DNA from 2 places in the Lelliottia nimipressuralis genome. Region 1 is predicted to be linked to the other one. Evidence: predicted binding sites of a transcription regulator. Region 1 holds the regulator's gene; the other holds the start of a gene.

Region 1 (3,422 bases):
AAGGCGGCTGTCGTGGTGATTCACGGCGTGCTTAACAATCGCCAGCCCCAGCCCGCTGCCGCCTGTCTGCCGCGAACGCGCTTTATCCACGCGATAGAAACGCTCGGTCAGACGCGGAATATGCTCCGGTCCAATCCCCGGCCCGTTATCCTCGACGCTAAACTCCGCCCCCGTCGGGACGCGCTGCCAGCGCACAATAATCTGCGTGCCCTCTGGCGTATGGTTCACCGCGTTATAGACCAGGTTTGAAATCGCGCTGCGCAGTTCGTCCTCGCTGCCGAGCACCTTCAGACTGCTGTCCAGCTCAAAAGTGAACTGATGCCTTTTGTGGCTCAGGGTCTGGGCTTCCCGCTCAACCACCCGCAGCATCATCGGCACGTCGATGGTTTCATTCATCGCCAGCGTCGGTGCCGCTTCAATTTTTGACAGGGTAAGCAGCTGCTTCACCAGCCCTTCCATACGATGCGTTTGCTCGCGCATGGTGTGAAGCGCTTTCTCTCGCGGCGCCCCCTCCAGCGTCTGCTCCTGCATCATCTCCAGATACCCCTGCAGCACCGTCAACGGCGTGCGCAGCTCGTGGCTGACGTTGGCAAAGAAATTACGCCGCGCCCCTTCGAGCTGGTGCATCTGGGTCACATCGCGCGCCACCATCAGCCACTGCTGATCGCTGTAGGGCATCACGCGAAACTCAAGGTGACGGCCATTGTTCAGCACCAGATTATGCGGGCGGGTAAAGTCGCGTTTTTTCAGATAAAGGGTGAATTCAGGATAACGCAGGAGGTTAAGGATATTCTGGCCGTTATCGTCCGGCCAGCGCAGCCCCAGCAGCTGTTGTGCCAGGCCATTACACCAGAACATCGTCCCTTCTTCGGTGGTCAGAATCACCGCATCCGGCAGCGATTCGGCACCGCTGCGAAAGCGCTTGATCAGGCTTCCAAGCTCACGACGGCGCTTTTTATTTCGCATCTGCATCTGATGCAAGCCGTAAAGCAACGGCTCCCAGCTGCCGCTGCCGGGCGGTGGCGTCATGCTGCGATCGACCCACAGCCACCAGGAGAGACGCAGTAAATTCCAGAAATGCCAGACCAGCAGGCCGGTCACTGCCGCCAGTAAAAACCACGGCAGATAACCAAAAATCGCCCCCAGAATGGCGGCGGGAATACAACATAAGATCAGTTCAAAAACGAGCCTTTTCCATGACAGACGTTCCAGCACGCGTCACACTCCTGTCATTGTTCAGAAACGGGTCGAAAAACGATAACCCGTACCGCGGACCGTCTGCACCATTCGATCGTGGCCGCTGTGTTCCAGCGCTTTACGCAAGCGGCGAATATGGACATCGACCGTCCTGTCTTCGACATAGACGTTAGTCCCCCAGACGTTATTCAGCAACTGTTCGCGGCTGTAGACGCGTTCCGGGTGAGTCATAAAGAAGTGCAAAAGTTTGAATTCTGTCGGGCCCATATCCAGCGGGTTTTCGCCGGTCATCACGCGATGTGAGGTCGGGTCGAGGCTTAACCCCTGCATTTCGATCACCTCTTCCACCGCCATCGGCGAAATACGGCGCATGACGGCTTTGATACGCGCCACCAGCTCTTTCGGCGAGAACGGCTTGGTGATGTAATCATCTGCGCCGGTCTCAAGACCGCGCACGCGATCTTCCTCTTCACCGCGCGCCGTCAACATTACCACCGGGATATCGCGGGTCATCGCTTCGCGTTTAATGTGCTTGATAAATTGCAGGCCAGAACCGCCGGGCAACATCCAGTCAAGCAGAATCAAATCGGGCCAGGGTTCGTTGAGTTGATTCACCGCGCTGTCATAATCTTCCGCCTCAACCGGCTGGAAGCCATTTTGTTCGAGCACGAAGCACACCATTTCGCGAATCGGAGCTTCATCTTCTACGACCAGAATACGTCTCGCCATACTTTGCCCTGTCTTATTAAAGTATCAGTTTGTAATGCGGCGCCATTATGCGTCAGATTTATGACAGATTTATGAAAAACATTACCACCATGAATGGCAAACTGTTGTTTTATTACAGCGGTTATTTTCCAGCCCTGAAAGCTTATAATCCCCTTCACCCTTTTTTGCCATGGAACTGTTATGCGCATACTCCACACCTCGGACTGGCATCTGGGGCAAAATTTTTACAGCAAAAGTCGCGCCGCCGAACATGAAGCGTTCCTGAACTGGCTGCTGGAGACGGCGCAGTCGCAGGAGGTGGACGCGATCATTGTTGCAGGGGACATTTTTGATACCGGCTCGCCGCCGAGCTATGCGCGTGAGCTGTATAACCGCTTCGTGGTCAATCTGCAGCAAACAGGCTGCCATCTGGTGATCGTCGCGGGCAACCATGATTCCGTCGCCACGCTCAACGAATCCCGCGATATTCTTGCGTTTCTGAATACTACTGTAGTGGCAAACGCCGGACATGCCCCGCAAATCCTCAAAAAACGCGACGGAACGCCGGGTGCCGTGCTTTGCCCGATTCCTTTTTTACGCCCGCGTGACATCGTTCAGAGCCAGGCTGGGCTTTCCGGCGGCGAAAAACAGCAGCATCTGCTGCAGGCCATCACGGACTATTATCACCAGCAGTACGCCGAGGCCTGCGCGCTGCGCGGTGATGCGCCGCTGCCGGTCATTGCTACCGGGCATCTGACCACCGTCGGTGCCAGCAAAAGTGACGCGGTGCGCGAGATTTATATTGGTACGCTGGATGCGTTCCCGGCGCAGAATTTCCCGCCAGCGGATTACATCGCGCTCGGCCACATTCACCGCGCGCAGATCATTGGCGGCTGCGAGCATATCCGCTACTGCGGCTCACCGATCTCCCTCAGCTTTGATGAAACCGGCAAAGGCAAAAGCGTGCATCTGGTGAGTTTTGCCGAGGGCAAACTGAGCGCAGTCGAGACGTTAACCGTACCGGTGACACAACCGCTGGCGATGCTCAAAGGCGATCTGGCCGCCATTTCTGCGCAGCTTGAACAGTGGCGCGGCCTGGAACAGTCGCCTCCCGTCTGGCTGGATATTGAAATCAGCACCGATGAATATCTGCACGACATGCAGCGCAAAATCCAGACCCTGACCGACGATCTGCCTGTAGAGGTATTGCTGGTGCGCCGCAGCCGCGAACAGCGCGAGAAAATTCTCTTAAGCGCGCAGCGCGAAACCCTCAGCGAATTAAACGTGGAAGAGGTATTTGAGCGCCGCCTGGCGCAGGAAGCGCTGGACGACGCACAGCGCACGCGCCTCAACGAACTCTTTACCCAGACCCTGCACGCGCTGCATGACGAGGAAAACAACGCATGAAAATTCTCAGCCTGCGTCTGAAAAACCTCAACTCCCTGAAGGGCGAGTGGAAAATCGACTTCACCGCCGAGCCGTTTGCCAGCAACGGCCTGTTTGCCATTACGGGCGCG
Region 2 (3,422 bases), 1.0 Mb from region 1:
CTGAAACTGACACCGAGGTTATCGCTCACCTGGTTCACTGGGAGCTGGAGCAGGGCGGTACGCTGCGTGAAGCAGTGCTGCGCGCCATTCCTCAGCTGCGCGGTGCGTACGGTACAGTGATTATGGACTCTCGCGATCCGAGCACCCTGCTGGCGGCACGTTCCGGTAGCCCGATGGTGATCGGCATGGGGATGGGCGAAAACTTCATTGCTTCCGATCAGCTGGCACTGCTGCCGGTGACCCGTCGCTTCATCTTCCTGGAAGAGGGCGATATCGCGGAAGTGACCCGTCGCAGTGTGACGGTCTTTGATAAATCCGGCGCGCAGGTGAAGCGTCAGGAGATTGAATCCAACCTGCAGTACGACGCGGGCGACAAAGGCGCGTACCGTCACTACATGCAGAAAGAGATCTACGAGCAGCCGAACGCGATCAAGAATACCCTGACCGGGCGTATCAGCCACGGCGAGGTGGATCTCAGCGAGCTGGGCGCTAACGCCAACGAAATGCTGGCCAACGTCGAGCATATTCAGATTGTGGCCTGCGGCACCTCTTACAACTCGGGGATGGTGTCGCGCTACTGGTTTGAAGCGCTGGCGGGCGTACCGTGCGATGTCGAAATCGCCTCGGAATTCCGCTACCGCAAATCAGCGGTGCGCCGTAACAGCCTGATGATCACCCTTTCCCAGTCCGGTGAAACGGCGGATACCCTGGCAGCACTGCGTCTGTCGAAAGAGCTGGGTTATCTCGGTTCGCTGGCGATCTGTAACGTGCCGGGTTCTTCTCTGGTACGTGAATCGGATCTGGCGCTGATGACCAAAGCCGGCACCGAAATCGGCGTGGCATCGACCAAAGCGTTCACCACCCAGTTGACCGTTCTGTTGATGCTGGTGGCGAAACTGGCGCGTCTGAAAGGCCAGGATGCGTCTATCGAGCACGATATCGTTCACGGGCTGCAGACGCTGCCGAGCCGTATCGAGCAGATGCTGTCCCAGGACAAACGCATCGAAGCGCTGGCTGAAGATTTCTCTGACAAACACCACGCGCTGTTCCTCGGTCGTGGCGATCAGTACCCTATCGCGCTGGAAGGCGCGCTGAAGCTGAAAGAGATCTCTTACATTCATGCGGAAGCCTACGCCGCAGGCGAGCTGAAACACGGCCCGCTGGCGCTGATTGACGCAGACATGCCGGTCATCGTCGTTGCACCGAACAACGAACTGCTGGAAAAACTGAAATCGAACATCGAAGAAGTGCGTGCCCGTGGCGGCCAGCTGTACGTCTTCGCCGATCAGGATGCCGGGTTCGTCAGCAACGACAACATGCACATCATTGAGATGCCGCATGTGGAAGAGGTCATTGCCCCGATCTTCTACACCGTTCCGCTGCAGCTGCTGGCGTATCACGTCGCGCTGATCAAAGGCACCGATGTTGACCAGCCGCGTAACCTGGCGAAATCCGTCACCGTAGAATAATCCCTTCAGGCTCCACCTTCGGGTGGAGCTTTTTTATCCCTTCCCGGTTCGTTTTTCATCCATTCTTATTTTTTTTATTTATGACAATCTGTCATCTTCAGCTACATATTAGTGTGTCACAGAAAGAAAATTTTTCTGAAATCTCACTGTCACATAAGTGGCTAACGCGATGATTATTAAGTCTAATTTTGTGAAATCTTAAGTCAAACTTTCAGTGTCATAAAACTGTCATAATTCGTACATTTATCTGTCACCTGTTTGTCCTATTTTGCTCATCGTAGCCACTCAAACAATGATTTACGAAATCTTGCAGGAGACATTATGAAAGTTATGCGTACCACTGTCGCAACTGTTGTCGCCGCGACCTTATCTCTGAGCGCTTTCTCTGTATTCGCAGAAGCAAGCCTGACTGGCGCTGGTGCAACATTCCCTGCGCCGGTGTATGCCAAATGGGCTGATACTTACCAGAAAGAAACCGGCAACAAGGTTAACTATCAGGGTATAGGCTCCTCCGGTGGCGTTAAACAAATTACGGCGAATACCGTTGATTTCGGCGCATCAGACGCTCCGCTGTCTGATGACAAACTGGCTCAGGAAGGTCTGTTCCAGTTCCCGACCGTGATCGGTGGTGTTGTGCTGGCCGTGAATATCCCTGGCCTCAAATCTGGCGAACTGGTGCTGGATGGCAAAACGCTGGGTGATATCTATCTCGGCAAAATCAAAAAATGGGATGACGAAGCCATCACCAAACTGAACCCAGGTGTAAAACTGCCTTCGCAGAACATCGCTGTGGTTCGTCGCGCTGACGGCTCCGGCACCTCCTTCGTCTTCACCAGCTACCTGGCGAAAGTGAACGAAGAGTGGAAATCCAAAGTCGGTTCTGGCTCTACTGTGAACTGGCCGACGGGCCTGGGCGGTAAAGGTAACGACGGTATCGCCGCGTTCGTACAGCGTCTGCCTGGCTCAATCGGCTACGTAGAGTACGCTTATGCTAAGCAGAACAACCTGGCTTACACCAAGCTTGTCTCTGCCGACGGCAAACCGGTTAGCCCGACTGAAGAGAACTTTGCGAACGCTGCCAAAGGCGCAGACTGGAGCAAATCCTTCGCGCAGGACCTGACTAACCAGAAAGGTGACGAGGCATGGCCAATTACCTCCACCACTTTCATTCTGATCCACAAAGACCAGAAAAAACCTGAGCAGGGCGCCGAAGTGCTGAAGTTCTTCGACTGGGCGTACAAAAACGGCGGCAAACAGGCTAATGACCTGGATTACGCCAGCCTGCCCGACAGCGTGGTTGAGCAGATTCGTGCTGCATGGAAAACCAACGTAAAAGATAGCAGCGGTAAAGCATTGTACTGATTCAGCATTCTGACGAAAATGGCGGGTGATTTCACCCGCCCTTATTCGTAAAACGTATTTAACAGAAGAGTGATTTATGGCTGCAACCAAGCCTGCTTTTAGCCCTCCGGGGAAACATGGTGACAAGATTTTCAGCGCGCTGGTCCGACTGGCTGCGCTGATTGTGCTATTGCTGCTGGGCGGCATTATCGTGTCCCTGATTTTCTCCTCCTGGCCGAGCATCCAGAAATTCGGTTTCTCCTTCCTGTGGACCAAAGAGTGGGACGCGCCAAACGATATCTACGGTGCGCTGGTGCCGATTTACGGCACGCTCGTGACCTCATTTATCGCCCTGCTGATTGCCGTTCCGGTGAGCTTCGGTATCGCCCTGTTCCTGACGGAGCTGGCGCCTGGCTGGCTGCGACGCCCGCTGGGTATCGCGATTGAACTGCTGGCGGCGATCCCGAGTATCGTTTACGGCATGTGGGGCTTGTTCATTTTTGCGCCGCTGTTCGCGACCTACTTTCAGGAGCCGGTAGGGAATATCCTCTCCAACATTCCATTTGTGGGCGCACTGTTCTCCGGTCCGGCCTTCGGGATTGGTATTCTGGC

Evidence for each region. The regulator PhoB, encoded in region 1, activates phosphate uptake and scavenging genes when phosphate is short. The targets are predictions, from matches to a motif close to CTGTCATAAAACTGNCNNAT.
Region 2: the regulator PhoB is predicted to act here: its motif matches at 1,684-1,703, upstream of pstS (phosphate ABC transporter substrate-binding protein PstS).

Annotation. Positions count from the first base shown of each region.
Region 1 is NZ_CP167172.1:1,021,846-1,025,267, reverse strand. Features, by position in the region: gene phoR (phosphate regulon sensor histidine kinase PhoR) at 1-1,215, opposite strand, end outside; gene phoB (phosphate response regulator transcription factor PhoB) at 1,237-1,926, opposite strand; gene sbcD (exonuclease subunit SbcD) at 2,107-3,312, shown strand; gene sbcC (exonuclease subunit SbcC) at 3,309-3,422, shown strand, end outside.
Region 2 is NZ_CP167172.1:4,692,414-4,695,835, forward strand. Features, by position in the region: gene glmS (glutamine--fructose-6-phosphate transaminase (isomerizing)) at 1-1,469, shown strand, start outside; gene pstS (phosphate ABC transporter substrate-binding protein PstS) at 1,791-2,831, shown strand; gene pstC (phosphate ABC transporter permease PstC) at 2,908-3,422, shown strand, end outside.